Regions from separate parts of the Streptomyces sp. NBC_01261 genome, predicted to be linked through region 2. Evidence: riboswitches for the same ligand, from Rfam matches in the RefSeq annotation. Region 2 holds a riboswitch; each other region holds the start of a gene.
What was found. Region 2 has a riboswitch for S-adenosylmethionine ahead of OG226_RS08165 (amino acid ABC transporter permease). Riboswitches for the same ligand answer to the same signal wherever they lie in the genome.
Positions count from the first base shown of each region.

Region 1: another riboswitch for S-adenosylmethionine. It lies ahead of OG226_RS35220 (aminotransferase class V-fold PLP-dependent enzyme); the one in region 2 lies ahead of OG226_RS08165 (amino acid ABC transporter permease).
Region 3: another riboswitch for S-adenosylmethionine. It lies ahead of OG226_RS47665 (putative leader peptide); the one in region 2 lies ahead of OG226_RS08165 (amino acid ABC transporter permease).

Region 1 is NZ_CP108463.1:7,893,637-7,899,666, forward strand. It holds gene qcrC (cytochrome bc1 complex diheme cytochrome c subunit) at 1-536, shown strand, start outside; gene qcrA (cytochrome bc1 complex Rieske iron-sulfur subunit) at 533-1,588, shown strand; gene qcrB (cytochrome bc1 complex cytochrome b subunit) at 1,585-3,240, shown strand; gene trpD (anthranilate phosphoribosyltransferase) at 3,375-4,439, shown strand; SAM riboswitch class IV at 4,516-4,632, shown strand; gene OG226_RS35220 (aminotransferase class V-fold PLP-dependent enzyme) at 4,798-6,030, shown strand, end outside.
Region 2 is NZ_CP108463.1:1,855,892-1,861,921, reverse strand. It holds gene OG226_RS08185 (alginate lyase family protein) at 1-1,751, shown strand, start outside; gene OG226_RS08180 (alginate lyase family protein) at 1,779-3,029, shown strand; gene OG226_RS08175 (putative leader peptide) at 3,170-3,283, shown strand; gene OG226_RS08170 (glutathione S-transferase C-terminal domain-containing protein) at 3,352-4,236, shown strand; SAM riboswitch class IV at 4,314-4,423, shown strand; gene OG226_RS08165 (amino acid ABC transporter permease) at 4,778-5,758, shown strand; gene OG226_RS08160 (amino acid ABC transporter ATP-binding protein) at 5,755-6,030, shown strand, end outside.
Region 3 is NZ_CP108463.1:10,726,743-10,732,772, reverse strand. It holds gene OG226_RS47700 (ScbA/BarX family gamma-butyrolactone biosynthesis protein) at 1-30, shown strand, start outside; gene OG226_RS47695 (DUF6086 family protein) at 182-577, shown strand; partial or broken gene OG226_RS47690 (hypothetical protein) at 574-861, shown strand; gene OG226_RS47685 (LLM class flavin-dependent oxidoreductase) at 873-1,004, opposite strand; gene OG226_RS47680 (hypothetical protein) at 992-1,222, opposite strand; gene OG226_RS47675 (MerR family transcriptional regulator) at 1,650-2,090, opposite strand; gene OG226_RS47670 (MDR family NADP-dependent oxidoreductase) at 2,121-3,140, opposite strand; SAM riboswitch class IV at 3,313-3,426, shown strand; gene OG226_RS47665 (putative leader peptide) at 3,460-3,585, shown strand; gene OG226_RS47660 (ABC transporter substrate-binding protein) at 3,823-5,442, shown strand; gene OG226_RS47655 (ABC transporter permease) at 5,446-6,030, shown strand, end outside.

The sequences.
Region 1 (6,030 bases), 6.0 Mb from region 2:
GCCGGATGCCGGCGCAGCAGCCGGGTGCTCAGATCCCGGCCAAGAAGGTCATCTACTCCCAGGCCGAGATCGACCAGCTCGCGGCGTACATCGCCTCGCTGGGCGCCGGTCCGGTCATCCCGACGAAGAACGAGTACGGGCCCGCCGGTTCGGACATCGCCAAGGGTGGCGAGCTGTTCCGCACCAACTGCGCCCAGTGCCACAACTTCACCGGGAAGGGCGGCGCGCTGACGCACGGCAAGTTCGCGCCGAGCCTCGAAGGCGTTGCCCCGAAGCACATCTACGAGGCCATGCAGACCGGCCCGCAGAACATGCCTTCCTTCCCCGACACCACGCTGTCGTCGAAGAACAAGAAGGACATCATCGCGTACCTCAACGCGGTCAACGGCGACAACACCGAGAGCCCCGGCGGGCTTGAGCTGGGTGGTCTCGGTCCGGTCAGTGAGGGTCTCTTCGCCTGGATCTTCGGTCTGGGCGCGCTGATCGCGGTAGCCGTCTGGGTCGCCGCTCGGACCGCAAAGGCCAAGAAGTCATGAGTAGCCAAGACATTCCAGAAGAGAACCTGCCCGCTGAGCAGGACGCGCACGGCGCGGTGTCGGTCGCGGACGAGCAGAACCCGTTCGCCGACCCGGGGCTGCCGCCGCACGAGCACCGTGTCCAGGACATCGACGAGCGGGCCGCCAAGCGGTCCGAGCGCGTCGTCGCCTTCCTGTTCACGCTGTCGATGCTCCTCACGGTCGGCTTCATCGCCTCGTACGTGGCGATCCCGCACGACAAGGCGATCTTCGTCTTCCCGATCGGTCACATCAACGCGCTCAACTTCGCGCTCGGTCTGACCCTCGGCGGAGCGCTCTTCACCATCGGCGCGGGCGCGGTCCACTGGGCCCGCACCCTGATGTCCGACGTGGAGATCGCCGACGAGCGGCACGCCATCGAGGCACCCCCCGAGGTCAAGGCCAAGGTTCTGGCCGACTTCAAGGAGGGTGCCAAGGAGTCGGCACTCGGCCGTCGCAAGCTGATCCGCAACACGATGTTCGGCGCGCTGGCCCTGTTCCCGCTCTCCGGCGTCATGCTGCTGCGCGACCTGGGCCCGCTGCCGGGGACGAAGCTCCGCCACACCATCTGGTCCAAGGGCAAGCTGCTCGTCAACATGAACACGAACCTGCCGCTGCGTCCCTCGGACGTGGCCGTCGGCTCGCTCACCTTCGCCAAGCCCGAGGGCCTGGAGGAGACCGACGAGGAGTTCCAGACCGAGATCGCCAAGGCAGCGCTGATGATCGTCCGGCTCCAGCCGGACAACATCAAGGACAAGCGCGAGCTGGAGTGGGCGCACGAGGGCATCGTGGCCTTCTCGAAGATCTGCACCCACGTGGGCTGCCCGATCTCCCTGTACGAGCAGCAGACGCACCACGTGCTGTGCCCGTGCCACCAGTCCACCTTCGACCTCTCCGACGGTGCCCGAGTGATCTTCGGCCCGGCCGGTCACGCCCTGCCGCAGCTGCGCATCGGCGTGAGCGACGAGGGCTACCTCCAGGCGCTCGGCGACTTCGAGGAGCCCGTCGGTCCTGCATTCTGGGAGCGCGGATGAGCACCAACGAGACGCACACATCGGCCACTGCCGCGGCGGGTGAGCGGCGCGACAAAGCACCGGCCGGCGAGAAGATCGCCGACTGGGCCGACGGACGGCTCGGGATCTACTCCCTCGCCAAGTCCAACATGCGCAAGATCTTCCCCGACCACTGGTCGTTCATGCTGGGTGAGGTCTGCCTCTACAGCTTCATCATCATCATCCTCACGGGTGTGTATCTGACGCTGTTCTTCCACCCGTCGATGAACGAGGTGACGTACCACGGCAGCTATGTCCCGCTCCAGGGGCAGTTGATGTCGGAGGCGTTCAACTCGACCATGCACATCTCCTTCGATGTGCGCGGTGGTCTGCTGATCCGGCAGATCCACCACTGGGCGGCGCTGATCTTCCTCGCCGCCATGTTCGTGCACATGATGCGCGTGTTCTTCACGGGTGCGTTCCGCAAGCCGCGTGAGGTCAACTGGCTGTTCGGCTTCCTGCTGTTCGTCCTGGGCATGTTCACCGGCTTCACCGGTTACTCGCTCCCGGACGACCTGCTCTCCGGCACCGGTGTCCGCTTCATGGAGGGCGCGGTCCTGTCCGTGCCGATCGTCGGCACGTACCTGTCGTTCTTCCTCTTCGGCGGCGAGTTCCCGGGCGGCGACTTCGTGTCCCGCTTCTACTCGATCCACATCCTGCTGCTGCCGGGCATCATGCTCGGCCTGGTGGTCGGCCACCTGATCCTGGTCTTCTACCACAAGCACACGCAGTTCGCGGGCCCCGGAAAGACGAACAACAACGTCGTCGGCATGCCGCTGCTGCCGGTCTACATGGCCAAGGCCGGAGGCTTCTTCTTCCTGGTCTTCGGTGTCATCGCGGCCGTCTCGGCGATCGCCTCGATCAACCCGATCTGGTCCATGGGTCCGTACCGTCCGGACATGGTGTCCACGGGCGCCCAGCCCGACTGGTACATGGGCTTCTCCGAGGGCCTGATCCGGTTCATGCCGGGCTGGGAGATCAACTTCTGGGGTCACACGCTCGTCCTGGGTGTGTTCATCCCGCTGATCATCTTCCCGCTGGTCCTGGTCGCGATCGCGGTCTACCCGTTCATCGAGTCCTGGGTCACCGGCGACAAGCGCGAGCACCACATCCTGGACCGCCCGCGCAACGTCCCGACCCGTACGGCCTTCGGTGTCGCCTGGATGTCGTGGTACTTCGTCCTGCTCGTCGGTGGCGGCAACGACATCTGGGCCACGCACTTCCACCTGTCGATCAACTCGATCACCTGGGCGGTGCGTGTCGGCTTCTTCGTGGTGCCGGTGCTCGTGTTCATCGCCACCAAGCGGGTCTGCCTCGGCCTCCAGCGCCGCGACCGGGACAAGGTGCTGCACGGCCGCGAGTCGGGCGTCATCAAGCGCCTGCCGCACGGTGAGTTCGTCGAGATCCACGAGCCGCTCAGCCAGGACGCGCTGCACACGCTCACCGCGCACGAGCAGTACGAGCCGGCCGCGATCGGTGCGACCGTCGACGACAACGGCGTCGAGCGCAAGGTGAAGGGCTCCCAGAAGCTGCGCGCCAAGCTGAGCGAGGCGTACTACGGCGAGGAGTCCCAGATCCCCAAGCCCACCGTCGAGGAGTACAAGGAGATCACGAGCGGCCACGGCCACCACTGATCGCTGAGGCGTCGCCACGCCACAGTCGAAGGGCCCCGTCCGAACACCGGACGGGGCCCTTCGCCGTGCCCCGCGCTGGATAGGGTGGGGCACGTCTTGTGAAGCAGGTTTCTACGACACCCAGGAGCGGCCGTATGAGCGCTGTGACCCCCGCTGGAGGCGACACCGCGGCGGCCCGTTCCTGGCCCGACGTACTGAGCGCGCTGCTCGCCGGACAGGACCTGAGCACCGCCGACACGGCGTGGGCGATGGACCGCATCATGAGCGGTGAGGCGGCGGACGCCCAGATCGCGGGCTTCCTGGTGGCGCTGCGGGCCAAGGGCGAGACCGTCGAGGAGATCAACGGCCTCGTCGAGACGATGTACGCCCACGCGAAGCCGCTGGACATCCCGGGGCCGGCCGTCGACATCGTCGGTACGGGCGGCGACCGGGCCAAGACGGTCAACATCTCGACGATGTCCGCCATCGTGATCGCGGGCACCGGTGCGAGGGTCGTCAAGCACGGCAACCGGGCCTCGTCCTCGGCGAGCGGTTCCTCCGACGTGCTGGAGCGGCTCGGCATCAACCTGGAGCTGTCGCCCGAGCGGGTCGCGCAGGTGGTGGAGGAGGCCGGGATCACGTTCTGCTTCGCGGCCAAGTTCCACCCCACGATGCGGTTCGCGGGCGCGGTCCGGCGAGACCTGGGAGTGCCGACCGCGTTCAACCTCCTCGGCCCGCTGACCAACCCGGCCAGGGTCACCTCGTCGGCGGTCGGCTGCTTCGACACCCGCATGGCCGGGCTCATCGCGGGCGTACTCGCCGAACGCGGTTCCTCCGCGCTGGTGTTCCGCGGTGACGACGGCCTCGACGAGCTGACGACCACGGCCACCTCCCGGGTGTGGATCGTCCGCGAGGGCAAGGTCACCGAGGAGTCCTTCGACCCGCGGGACGTCGGCCTCGAACTGGTCCCCGTGGAAGCCCTGCGCGGTGCCGACCCCGAGTACAACGCGGACGTCGCCCGCCGTCTCCTGGACGGCGAGACGGGCCCCGTACGCGACGCCGTACTCCTGAACTCGGCGGCGGCCCTGGTGGCGCTGGAGGCCGGGGACGGGCCGCTGGCGGACCGGATCCGGGCCGGGATGGCGAAGGCGGCCGAGTCGATCGACTCGGGGGCGGCCAAGCGCACGCTGGAGCGCTGGGCCGCCGCCAGCAACGCATAGCGGCACGGCGGTCGGTGTCCCGCGATCCGGACACGGGTTGCGGGACACCGATCACCTCGCGTAGGTTTTCCGACCAGGTCATGAGTGACAGTCATGAGGCCCCGGCCGACTGTCCGGCAACCCTCCGTCCGTGGCGGGGTGCCCCGGGTGAAGACCAGGCCGTAGGCAGCGAGGTCTGCGGCAAGCGCGGGCCCCTCGAAAGACACCAGGGGTCCTGGTCATCGAGGGAGCTCTCTGTGAGCAAGCGAATGCGATAGGGCGCGAAGCCCCCACTCCGCACATCCCCCTTTACCTTTCCCTGCGCCGAAGCCATGCCCGCTCGCGCAGTGAATTCGCCTGCCTCTTACGGGAGTTCGCCATGTCTGTCTCCACCGTTGCCGCCGCTCAGACCATTTGCAGTGACATTCCGGAGGCGCTGCCCGTTCTCGGCCGGGATGTCACCGTCCCGCTCGTCACGGGCGGCGAAGTCACCTACGCGGCGCTCGACTACGCGGCCAGCGCCCCCGCCCTCCAGCGCGTCTGGGACGACGTGGCGGCCTACGCCCCGTACTACGGCAGCGTGCACCGCGGCGCCGGCTACCTCTCGCAGCTCTCCACGGACCTGTTCGAGAACGCCCGCAGGACGGTCGAGGAGTTCCTGGACTGCCGCGCCGACGACCAGCTGATCTTCACCCGCTCGACCACGGACTCCCTGAACCTCCTCGCCGCCGCCCTCCCCGCCGACTGTCAGGTCTTCGTCTTCGAGACCGAGCACCACGCGTCCCTGCTCCCCTGGAAGGACGCCCGGGTCACCTACCTCAACGCCCCGCGCACCCCGGCCCAGGCCGTCGAGACCCTGGAGCAGGCCCTCGCCGGCCGGGACCCGTACGGCCCGGCCCTGGTCTGCGTCACCGGCGCCTCGAACGTCACCGGCGAGCTGTGGCCGGTACGGGAGCTGGCGGCCGCGGCTCACGCCCACGGCGCCCGTATCGTCCTGGACGCCGCCCAACTGGCCCCGCACCACCCGGTGTCCGTCCAGGACCTCGACGTCGACTGGATCGCCTTCTCCGGCCACAAGCTCTACGCCCCCTTCGGCTCGGGCGTCCTCGCCGGCCGCGCGGACTGGCTCCAGGCGGCCGACCCCTACCTCGCGGGCGGCGGCGCGAGCCGCAAGGTCACGCGGCGCGAGGACGGGGGAGTGGACGTGGAGTGGCACGACAGCGCGGCCCGCCACGAGGCCGGCTCCCCGAACGTCATCGGCGCCTACTCCATCGCGTCGGCCTGCAAGGCGCTCACGGAGGCGGGCTTCGACACCCTGGTCGCCCGCGAGAGGCACCTGATCGAGAAGGTGCGGTCAGGCCTGGCCGAGGTCCCGGAGGTGCGCGTGCTGTCGTTGTTCGGCGACGACGCCCCGAGGGTGGGCGTGATCTCCTTCGTCGTCGACGGCTGGAACAGCTCCCACTTCGCCGCCGCCCTCTCCGCCGAGTACGGCATCGGAGTCCGCGACGGCCTCTTCTGCGCCCACCCCCTGGTCCGCACCCTGCTGGGCAGCGACCCGCAGACCCAGGGCGAGTGCGGCGCCCCCGAGGCGGCCCCGGGCGAGAAGTCCCTC
Region 2 (6,030 bases):
TCGTCCACCTCCCGCTGCGCGGCGACGGCACGGTCACCGCACGGATCGTGTGGCCGCTCAGCTCGCAGTACTCCAAGATCGGCGTCACCGTCCGGGCCTCGCTCGACTCGGACGCGGCGCACGCCTCGATGCTGATCCAGGGCCTGCCGCTGCACACCTGGAGCGGAGTGTGGACGGCACGCCCGTCGACCGGCGCGGAGATCTCCGCGACCGGCAGCACACCCGTACCGCCCTCCCAGCAGCAGGCGATCACGGTGAACGCCGCCTTTTCGATCTCCAACCTCGGCACGCTGCCCGAGTCGGCGACCCCGCTGGAGGCGCCGTACGTCGAAGGCGCGGGTGACGGTTACCGGCTGCGGAAGCCCTACTGGGTACGCGTGACCCGGAAGGGCGCGCGCTGCACCGGCGCCATCTCCCCGGACGGCATCCACTGGACCGAAGTCGGCGCCACGGACGTCGAGTTGGGACGCACCGCGTACGCCGGGCTCGCCCTCACCTCCTGCCTCGGCGTCGACGAGGACTACGCCGAGACCGGCACCGGCGCCTTCGACAACGTCAGCGTGACCTCCTCGTCCGGCACGGTGTGGTGCGTACCGCGCCCCGCCCGTACCGCGACCGACCTACGGGCCCAAACCGGCACGGACGCAGTCGAGTTGGCCTGGAGCGACCCGGACCTCGCCGCCGAGTACACGGTGCTGCGCGCCACGCGGACGAGGGGACCGTACGAGACCCTCGCCACCCGCGTCGGCCCGGTCGGCTTCGGTACCCGCATCCGCTACATCGACGCGACGGGGACGCCGGGAACGACGTACCACTACACGGTCGCGAAGACCAACGCCGGTGGACGCGGGCCGCGTTCGACGCCGGCGCAGGCCATGATGCCGACCCCGGCGCAGCCACAACTCACCTCCGCCGCGGCCGTGTTCACGAACCAGGGCGCCGCCTCCCGGTATCTGCTGCGCGCCTCGCACGAGCCCGTGCGGTTCACGGCGGACGGGCTGCCCGCCGGCCTCCGCATCGACCGGCGCACCGGCCTGATCTTCGGAACCCCCACGGAGACAGGCGAGTTCACGGTCGCGACGGCCGCCGCCAACGCCTCCGGAACCGCGACCGGCACCCTCGCCCTCACGGTCGGCACCGCGCCGCCCGCGCCGTGGACGTACGGCGATCTCGGCGACACCGTGCTCGACGACCGTGCCTTTGGGACGCTGGGCGTGGTGGCGATCACCACGCCGGGCAGCACGTCGTACGGCGGCGGCACCTTCACCGTGCGGGGCGCGGGTGTCGATCTCAACGCCAACGGCCAAGGAATGACGGGGCAGTTCGTACGGCGGCCCGTCAGCGGTGACTGCGAGCTCGTCGCGCGGATCGTCTCCCGTAGTGGAGCGACCACCGACCGGGTCGGGCTGCTCATGGCGAAGTCGCTGTCGCCGTTCGACCAGGCCGCCGGAGCGATCGTCACCGGCGGGACCAGTGCCCAGCTCATGCTCCGCAGGACCGTGGCCGGTGCCTCCGCCTTCACCGGCGGAGCCGCTGTCGCCCTCCCCGCCCTGCTGCGGCTGAAGCGCGTCGGGACCGCCTTCGGCGCAGCGCTGTCCACCGACGACGGTGTCACCTGGACCCCCCTCGCCGACGGAGAGATCCCCGGCTTCGGTGACGCCCCCTACTACGTCGGGCTGGTGGTCTGCTCGCGCGGTCAACTGGTCCGCTGCACCACCGAGTTCGACGAGGTGAGCATCACGCCCACCTGATCCGTCATGGATTGGAGATGCACCGCAATGAGCCGCACGTCCCCCCACGAGCACCTCCGCGGAACAGAGTTGAGCCGCCGCGGTCTTCTGAAGACCGCCGGTGGGCTCACCGCAGCCGTCGCCCTCGGCGGCGCCACCGTGGCCACCGCCGCGCACGCGGCCCCGGCCACGTTCACCCACCCCGGCATGCTGCACAACGCCGGAGACATCAACCGGGCCAAGGTCAGGGTCGCGGCGGGAACCGACCCCTGGCTGTCCGGCTGGAACAGGCTGACCGCCAACTCCCACTCCCAGTCGACCTGGACGAACCGGGCCACCGCCACGATCATCCGCGGCGGCGACGGCCAGAACTACAGCCTGCTGTACAACGACATCGCCGCCGCCTACCAGAACGCCCTGCGCTGGAAGGTCGGCGGCACCGAGGCGAACGCCGTGTGTGCCGCGAACATCCTCAACGCCTGGTCTTCGACGCTGACTTCGGTCACCGGAAACGCCGACCGGTTCCTCGCGGCCGGACTCTACGGCTGGCAGTTCGCCAACGCCTGCGAACTGATGCGGGACTACAGCGGGTTCCATCTCGCCGCCGCCCAGCAGATGCTGGCCAACGTCTTCTACCCGCTCAACAACAGCTTCCTGACCAACCACAACGACGCCTGCATCACCAACTACTGGGCCAACTGGGACCTGTGCAACATGGCCTCGATCCTGGCCATCGGCATCCTCAACGAGGACTCCGCCAAGTACGACCAGGCCGTCACGTACTTCAAGTCCGGTGCGGGCAACGGCTCCATCGCGCACGCGGTGCCGTATCTGTACACCGACTCGGACGGCTACGCGCTGGGCCAGTGGCAGGAATCCGGCCGCGACCAGGGCCACACCGTCCTGGGCATGGGCCAGATGGGCGCGGTCTGCGAGATGGCCTGGAACCAGGGCGACGACCTCTACTCGTACGACAGCCGTCGCTTCATGAAGGCCGCCCAGTACGTCGCGAAGTACAACAACGGCAGCGACGTGCCCTTCACCACCTACACGTGGGGCACCGGCCAGAACTGCGCCCAGTCGTCCCAGACGGTGGTCTCCTCCGCCTCGCGCGGCCAGATCCGCCCGGTGTGGGCGATGCTCCACTTCCACTACAACCGGCGGATCGGCCTCGACGACCCGTACATCTCGGCCATGTACTACGACCTCGTCGCGCCCGAGGGCGGGGGAGGTGACTACGGCTCCGACAGCGGCGGCTACGACCAGCTCGGCTTCGGCACCCTGATGTACGCGAAGTAGCGGCGCTGACCTACGCGAGGCAGCGACCCGGGATGTCCACGGGTCGGGCATCGGTGCCCGACCCGTGGACGCCCTCTTGACCCCGGGCGACGGCGGATCGACACTCCAGTAGGGAATCCTAGTGAACAGGTAGGGAAACAATGGGGCGCCTTGAGTCGGTCACCACCAGCCGCGGGGACCGTTCGCCTCTTCTGACCTCCCGCCGTCACATCGACCTGCTGCGGGTCTGCAGCGCGCTGAACCCCCCGCGCTGAGCCCCCGTCCTCCGCTCGACGACGCTTCCGCCGCGCGTACGTCCACGCGCCCGTACCAGGGGAGTCCCATGTCCAGCACGCCTCTCGCCGCCATCCCCGCACCCCGTTCCGCCCCCGTGTTCCGGGGCCGGATCGGACGCGACGCGCGCAGCGGGCACTACGCCGTGCCGCGCCGCTACCGCCTGCATCTGTCCACCGCCTGCGCCGACGGCCTGCGCATCGCCGTCACCCACAGCCTGCTCGGCCTCGACGAGAGCTGTCCGGCCGTGTTCCTGTCCGCCGTACCCGACTGTCCCAGCGGTGGACACTCCGCGTTGCGCCCGCTCTACGAGGCGAGCGCGCACCGCTACTCCGGACCGGCCGCCGCGCCGGTGCTCAGCGACGACTGGTCCGGCCGGATCGTCAGCACCCACGCGCCCGACATCATGCGCGACCTCGCCCGGCACTTCGGCGCGGGGGGACCCCAGTTGTACCCGTGCGGCGCCGAGTCGGAGATCGAGGCCGTCGAGCGACTGTGCGCCGAAGGCATCGAGGACGCCGCGCAGCGGGCCGGCGCGGCCGGTGTCGAGCAGGAGGAGCGCGACGCGGCGGTCGCCCGGCTGCTGGAGACCCTGGGTTCGCTGGACCGGTGGCTGGACGGCCGCGAGCACATGATCCGCGACGAACTCACCGCCGCGGACGTCGAGTTGTGGGTGTCACTGGTCCAACTCGACACCGTGCACCGCAACCACCTCGACGCCGCCGCCGTACAGCGCATCGCCGACCACCCCCACCTGTGGGCCTACGCCCGCCGCCTGGCCGCCCACCCGGCCTTCGGCACCCACCTCGACCTCGACGGCATCGCCCGCCGTCACCACGCCCGCTGCCGGGGCTTGGAGGCCGCCGGCGCGGCTGTCCAGATCCTGGACTGGGCCGCCCACGTGGCAGACGAAACGGGAGCTTGCCGCAGCTGAGCGCGTTCTGTGGCGTCCAGTTGGTGGACGGCCATTGACATACGTTCGGACAATTGTCTTAACTTGCGACCTAGAACGGTCATGAGTGTCAGCGACAAGCCCTGGCTTGCTGACCGGCAACCCTCGCACGCGGTGGGGTGCCCCAGGTGACGACCGGACCGGATGACGTTTTCGGTAAGCGCGAGGCCCCTGGGCCACAACAGTGATGGGTGACGGACATGTACGCAGCTCTCCGGACGGCAGTACGCCGCTCCCCGGGCTGCGTACTGCCGTGCGTGAACCCTCTCGTCGCGGACCGTGCCGTCGATCTGCTGCGCGTCAACAGCGCACTGTGTACCGCGTGTACCGCCCCGGGCTTCGCCCGCTGTCGAGGCTGACGACTTCTCCCAGCCCTCGCGTTCCGCGTTCCTGACGAACACCGCCCGCGCGGTGTGCCGTTGTCCGCCCAGCCCCCGGTCCTGTGTGTACCTCACCTCGTGCGTCGCGCCAGCCTCGCCCGGGTGTCGCGACCCGGGGTGTCCGACTTCCGCCGGAGCCCTCCATGACTGAACCCCCGGGCACCACCGTGTCCCTGGCCGCCGCGCCGCCCGCCGACGCCCCGTCAAAACCCCTGACAGCACAGCGAGTTCAGCCGCTGCGCCGGCCCGGCCGGTGGATCGTCACTCTGGTCGTGCTGGTGCTGGTCGCCCAGTTCATCCACGGACTGGTCACCAACTCCTTCTACCAGTGGGACCGCTTCGGCTACTGGTTCCTGCGCCCGACGATCCTCGACGGACTCGTCATCACCCTCGAAGTAGCCGCGCTGAGCGCCGTGTTGGGCCTCCTCGGCGGCATCCTGCTCGCCCTGGCCCGGCTCTCCAAGAGCCCGGTACTGCGCGCGGCGAGCTGGACCTACGTATGGGCCCTGCGCTCGATCCCGCTCATCGTGGTGCTGATCTTCCTCTACAACTTCAGCGCCCTGTACCAGACACTCAGCATCGGCGTCCCCTTCGGCCCCGCCTTCTTCTCCTTCGACGAGTCGAAACTGGCCACCGACATGGCCGTCGCCGTCGTCGGCCTCAGCCTCAACGAGGCGGCCTACGCGGCGGAAGTGGTCCGCGGCGGCATCCTCTCCGTCGACCAGGGTCAGCACGAGGCGGCCTCCGCCCTCGGCCTGCCCAAGGGCTACCAGTTCCGCAGGATCGTCTTCCCGCAGGCGCTGCGCTCCATCACCCCGAACTACGTCAACCAGCTGATCGGCCTGATCAAGAGCACCTCCCTGGTCTTCTACGTCTCGCTGCTCGACCTGTTCGGCTCCGCGCAGACGATGGGCTCCACCTACCCGGGCGACATCGTGCCGCTGCTCCTGGTCGTCACCGTCTGGTACCTGATCCTCACCAGCGTCGTGTCCGTCATCCAGTTCTACGTCGAGCGGCACTACGCCCGGGGCGCCACCCGCTCCCTGCCGCCGACCCCGATCCAGAAACTCCGCACTGGTGTCACCGACCTGCGGGCCCGCATCCGCAGGGAGGCCGCCGTATGAGCACGAACACCGTCGAACCGCTGGCGGACATCACACCCGCCGCCGTAGAGGTGCACGACGTCCACAAGTGGTACGGCGCGCACCGGGTGCTGGACGGCGTCGACCTGACCGTGCGGCCCGGCGAGGTCACCGTGATCCTCGGCCCGTCCGGCTCCGGCAAGTCCACGCTGCTGCGGGTCGTCAACCACCTGGAGAAGCCCGAGATCGGCTACGTCAGTGTCAACGGCGAGCTGATCGGAGTGCGGCAACAGGGCGGCAGGCTGAAGGAGTTG
Region 3 (6,030 bases), 8.9 Mb from region 2:
GGCACCCTGTCGTTCGCGACGAAGGGGTAACTCACCCTCAGGGTCGCGACTTGACGTCCCCTCCACTCAACTGACCCACATTTCCTCACCCGTTGTCGACCTCCGATGGACGCCTGTTCGCTCGAAGGACGGGCGCCCATCGCAAAACCCAGCAGGCACCGCCAGGCACCGAAATACCCAAGTGCCCACTACCCACCGGAACTTCCGGTCGAACGGTACCGGGCGCCTCTTCCTACGCCGGCTTCAGCTCTTCGAGGCGGAACTGAACCTGCCCTCGGGAATAGGCCAGGGCAGGCATTGGGCCGATCCGGGCACACTCGAAGTCGATTCCGCCGCCTACGCGGAGTTCGTACACGCCCTGGTCGCCTGGCACTGCCGGACAGGGCACTCCGTTATCTTCGCGCTCTCCGAGGGCGGAACCGAGGTGGAGATCCCCGAACCGGAAGCCGACCACGTCGGTGGTCGAGTCCAGCGCGACGTACAGGTCCCCGGCAACCCCCGGACCACGTCAGCCACCGTCGTCGTCACGGGGCTGGACACCCTGGCACGGGAGATGGATCGCTCGATGGCCCGTTGAATCTCACGCCCTTCCCCGATCGCGGCGCCCGACTGCCGAAGGCCCACCTCCATCTTCATCTCGAAGGCGCCATGCGCCCCGCCACCCTCGCGGAACTGACGGGCGAGCACGGCGAACAACCGCCGGGCTCCGGCGGCTTCACGTCGTTCGAGGACTTCATGTCCATGGATCAAGTCGCTGCCAGGCTGGTGCGCGAGGGCCCCCGGGAGAACCTTCTGCGACTGGTGCGCGAAGTGGTCGAGGATGCCGCGGCAGACGGAGCGGTATGGATCGAGCCGCACGTGAACCCCCTGACCTACGAGGACGATCCGGGCGCGGCGTGGTCAAGGGTGCCGAACAGCCGGGCCAGGTTGAACGGGGGGTGGAAGGTCGTGGAGACCGTGGCGATCAGGCCGATCCGCGAGGTCACCTGGCTCAGGGCGGACACGAAGACCAGCGGCTCCTGCGAGCCGATCGCCCCTGGGCGTCGAAGCTGAGCAGATCCGCGGTGAACAGTGCGTCGATCCTCGCCGCCTCGGCGAGCTTCGCGACCCGGACAGCGGTGTCCAGCGTGGACCGGGTGGGGTCGACGGCCAGGTCGTAGGTCTCCGAGGTGCCGCCGGCTCCGGTGACGGTTTTCAGCGTTCGGGGCTGTTTCGCGCTCATGACTCGTCCGTTCTCGTCTCACCGGTGCCGGTGTCGTCGCGGCCGGTGGCGTGGTGGGGTGACGGAGTTCCCCGGGTACGGGCCGACGCCCGGACACGCGAGGTCGAAACCGGTCAGGCGCGAGAGAGGCGCGGGCCTGCCGGGAGAGAGCCGGAGGGACCGGTCAGCGACAGAGCGCGGTGTGGGTCCGGCACAGGTCGACGTGCCGGCGCTTCGTGCGGACCGGGAGCAGAGCCGCGGTGCGGACCGGACCGAGGGGTGATGTCCTCACGATGACTCCCCTCCGTCCTGACGTCGGCAACCTGCGGCGCCTCGGCGCAGGGGCACTCCGGGCTCGCGTCCGGCGCCCGCCGGGCACGCGCATGATCTCCCGGCGCCGCCCGGCGCCGCAAGCCCGCCTGTGTGCGGACCTTCGGCGGCGGCCGTGTCAGGAACCGGCGGGGGCATCGCTCATGGGGACGTCCAGGCCGATGAGTTGGCCGACCAGGACACCGAACCGTACGTCGAGCCGGTCGGCCAGGCGATCCCGTACCTCCGTCAACCCCCGGATGCGCGCGTCGAGTTCGGCCAGTCGCCGGAAGGCCACCTGAGGGACGACGCACGTCTCCGCGTACGGCCCCGTGTGGGCCGCCGGCACCTCCGGGCGGCCGGGCAGCGCGTCCAGGATGTCGATGAGGAGCCGCACGTCGCCGATGGTGAGGCCGGAGTCCAACAGCTCGCGGACGGCGTGGAGTCGGCGTACGTCCTCCTCCTCGTACTCCCGCTGTCCCGACGCCGTACGCCGAGCCGTGATCAGGCCGCGCTGCTCGTAGTAGCGCAGGGTTCGGGTGGTGACACCCACGGCCGCCGCCGCGTCGCCGATGCGCATTCCGTCCTCCGGAAGTCGGGTGGCCGACGACTACAACTCCACGACCACGCTGCCGATGTGGTGTCCTTCGAGCAGTTCCATCAGGGCCCGGGGTGCCTGGTCGATTCCGGACAGGCGGGTGTGCGGGACGGTGACCGAGCCCTCGCGGAGCCAACGGCCGAAGGTCTCCGGGTATTCCGTCAGCGCGTCCCGGTGGCGCGCGCCGCTGATGCCGCGGAGCTGGATCCCGCGCACGATCAGCGAGTACGTGTCGATCTCGACGGGCGCCGTGTTCTCGCCCGGGATCTGCGCGGAGAGCGCTCCGATCAGCCCCACTCGGGCACCGGGCCGGGCCAGGGCGAGCGCGGCCCGCAGTTGCTCACCGCCGACGTTGTCCACGACCGCGTCGATGCCGTCCGGGGCCGCCTTGCGCAGCTGTTCCTCGATGGGTTCGGCTCCGCGTAGCACGACCGCGTCGTAGCCCAGTGTCCCGACCAGGTAGTCGGCCTTGCGCTGTGAACTGGTGCTGCCGATGACCCGGGCGGCTCCGCGCAGCCGGGCGAACTGCCCGGCCAGGGTGCCGAGTCCGCCCGCCGCGCCGGAGACGAACACCGTGTCCCCCTCGCGTACTTCGGCGCCCCGGACGACGCCGATCCAGGCCGCCGGTCCCTGCGAGAGGTATGCCACGGGGTCCGGCAGAACCGTCAGGTCGACGGGTTGCACCGCGTCGGCGTCCACCACGGCGTACTCGCGGAACCCCGCCCAGTGCGACACCAGATCGCCGGGGCGCGGGGTCCCGCCCTCGGGGGCCGTGACCACCTCCCCGACGGCCGGGGCCGACAGCGGTCCGCCGACCTCGAACGACGGCAGGGGCAGCCCCGCCTGTTCCCCCATCAGCGTGCGCAGTGACGCGGCGACGCCCATCAGGCGGTTGCGGACCAGCAGTTGCCCGGGTCCCGGTTCCGGGACGGGGACCTCCGCCACGGTGAAGTGGCGCGATTCCAGGGCACCTTGGGGACGGGAGGCGAGTCGGACCTCGCGGTGCGTGGCGGGGATGTTCGACGGAGGCATCTACGGGCTCCTGGCGGGTCGTTGACGGCCGCACACCGTGTACGGCGCCCACCGACGTTAAGAGTTGACGCGCACGTCAAGGTCAAGTCGGGCTGGGCCGCCCGGTCGATCTCCCTCGTCGCGCCGGACCCGCCATTGACGTACGACGACGTCGCTCCGTACGATCGCGACCGGCATCGAGTGTCAGCGTCAAGCCCTGGCTTGCTGACCGGCAACCCTCCGACGCGGTGGGGTGCTCCAGGTGAAAGCCCGGCAGGATCACCGACGATCCCTGCAAGCGCGGGGCCCTTGGCCAGGGTCGGAGACGGGGAGGACGGTCGTGCGACACAGCAGTGACCCGAGCGTCTCCGTCGCCTCCCTGACGGCCGCGACCGTCTTCTCCCGGTTCTCCCGCCGCCGCCACATCGACCTGCAGCGCTTCACCAGCTGTCTGTGTCGCGCCTGACCGCCTTGACCACGTCCGTCTGACGTCCGTCGCGGCCCGCAGGCATTTTTCCGCAGCCTCTCGCGGTCCTGTCCGTGTTCACGGACGGCATCCGCACCCGCCGCGCCCCCCTTCCCGCTTGACCCTCCAACTGCACTGCCCGTCAACGGCGTTGAGCCGACCGGAGCGGCGCGCCCGTGTGCGCGGCCGTGATCCGCGGGCACCCCATGCGTAGTGACACGAGTAGGAGCACTCTCCGTGAGAGCACATCCGGACATCCGCCCCGCCCGATGGACGGCACTCACCGCCCTCCTGACCACCAGCATCCTGCTGACCGCCTGCGGATCGGGAGGCGGCGGCTCCGACAGCGGCAGCGGCCAGGCCAAGTCCGGTGGCACCCTGACCTTCGCGGTGGGCTCCGACTCCGGTTGCGTGGACCCGCAGCAGGTGGGCAGCAACGACACCATCTACTCGGTACGGCAGCTCGTCGACTCTCTCACCGACCAGGATCCCAGGACCGGCAAGATCGTGCCGTGGCTGGCGAAGAGCTGGGAGGTCAGCTCGGACGCGACCACGTTCACCTTCCACCTCAGATCGGGTGTCACCTTCAGCGACAGGTCCAAGCTGACCGCGCAGGTGGTCAAGGACAACTTCGACGCGGTGCCGAGACTCGGCGCGCTGGGAACCCTCGCCGAGGGCTATCTGAGCGGCGTCAAGAGCACCACCGTGGTCGACCCGCTCACCGTCAAGGTGACCTTCCAGCAGCCCAACGCCCAGTTCCTGCAGGCGACTTCGACTCACTCGCTGGGCATCGAGTCCTCGGCGAGCGTGCAGAGGACCCCGCAGCAGAAATGCAGCCAGGGAGTGGTGGGGTCCGGGCCCTTCACGCTGAAGAGCTATGTGCAGAACCAGTCGATCACCCTGGCCAGGCGTACGGGTTACGACTGGGGTTCCTCCCTGTGGAGCAAGAAGGGCGAGGCGTATCTGGACAAGCTGGTGTTCAAGGTGGTGCCCGAGGCGGGTGTGCGGGCCGGCGGCCTCCAGTCCGGGCAGGTGGACGCGATCAGCAGCGTCGGCAAGGCCAACGAGGCGGCGCTGAAGGGCGGCCAGGTGGCCCTGGCCCGACGGGCCAATCCCGGTGCGGTGTTCAACCTGGCGCTGAACAACTCCCGGCCGGTCCTCAAGGACATCAAGGTGCGGCAGGCGATCGAGTACGCCGTCAACCGGCAGGAGATCGCCGACACCGTCTTCCCGACCGGCACCCAGCCGGCCACCAGCATCCTCGCGCGCACCACACCGGACTACGAGAACCTGGGCGCCGACCTGTCCTTCGACGCGGCCAAGGCCAAGTCCCTGCTGGACGCGGCCGGTTGGAAGACGGGCAGCGACGGCATCCGTGAGAAGGACGGCAAGAAGCTGAGCCTGACCGTCAAGTGGTTCGCGAACTCGGCCACTAACCAGCCGGCGCTGGAGCTGATCCAGCAGCAACTCAAGGCCGTCGGCGTCGACATCGCACTCAAGGAGCTGCAGATCTCCCAGGTCGCGACGGTGCAGCAGAGCGGTGACTTCGACGGACTGTGGGGCAACCTCACCCGGGCCGACCCCGACATCCTGCGCACCCTGTACTCCACCAAGCTGGCCAACGCCTACCGCCTCCCGGCGGGTCCGCTGGACACGGCGCTCACCCAGCAGGCGGCCACGACGGACGCCGCCAAGCGGAAGGAACTGGCGGGGCAGGCACAGCAGTTGATCGTGCAGAACGCGTACGTCGTACCCGTGGTGGAGCTGCAGACCCAGCTCGGCGTGTCGAAGAAGGTGCACAACCTGGACTTTGACGCCTCCAGCCGGATCCAGCTGCACGACACCTGGATCGGCTAGCGCATGCGCCGCTATGTGATCAAACGCGTCGCGCAGGCGATCGGCGTGCTGTGGGCGGCGTACACGGTGTCGTTCCTGGTGCTGGACTACCTGCCCGGTGACCCGGTCTCCGCGATGGCCGGGGCCGGGGCGGACACCGGGCAGGTCGATCCGGCCCAACTCGCCGCGCTGCGCCACCAGTACGGCTTCGACAAGCCGGTCCTGGTGCAGTACGCCGAGTACCTCGGCAAGGCGGTCCGCGGGGACTTCGGCGACGCGGTCTCCACGGGCCGTCCGGTGACCTCGACGCTGGCCGACGCGCTGCCGCAGACACTCCAGTTGACCGGTGCCGCGCTGCTGCTCGCGGTGGTCCTCGGCGGCGGCCTGGCCGTGCTGGCGACCTACACCTCCCAGCGCTGGCTGCGCCAACTGCTGCTGTCGCTCCCGCCGTTGGGGGTGTCCGTCCCGACGTTCTGGACCGGTCTGCTGCTCGTCGAGATGTTCTCCTTCCGGCTGCACTGGTTCCCCGCCTTCGGCAACGACGGGCTGCGGGGGCTGGTCCTGCCGGCCGTGACCCTGGCGATCCCGACCGGCGCGCAGGTCGCCCAG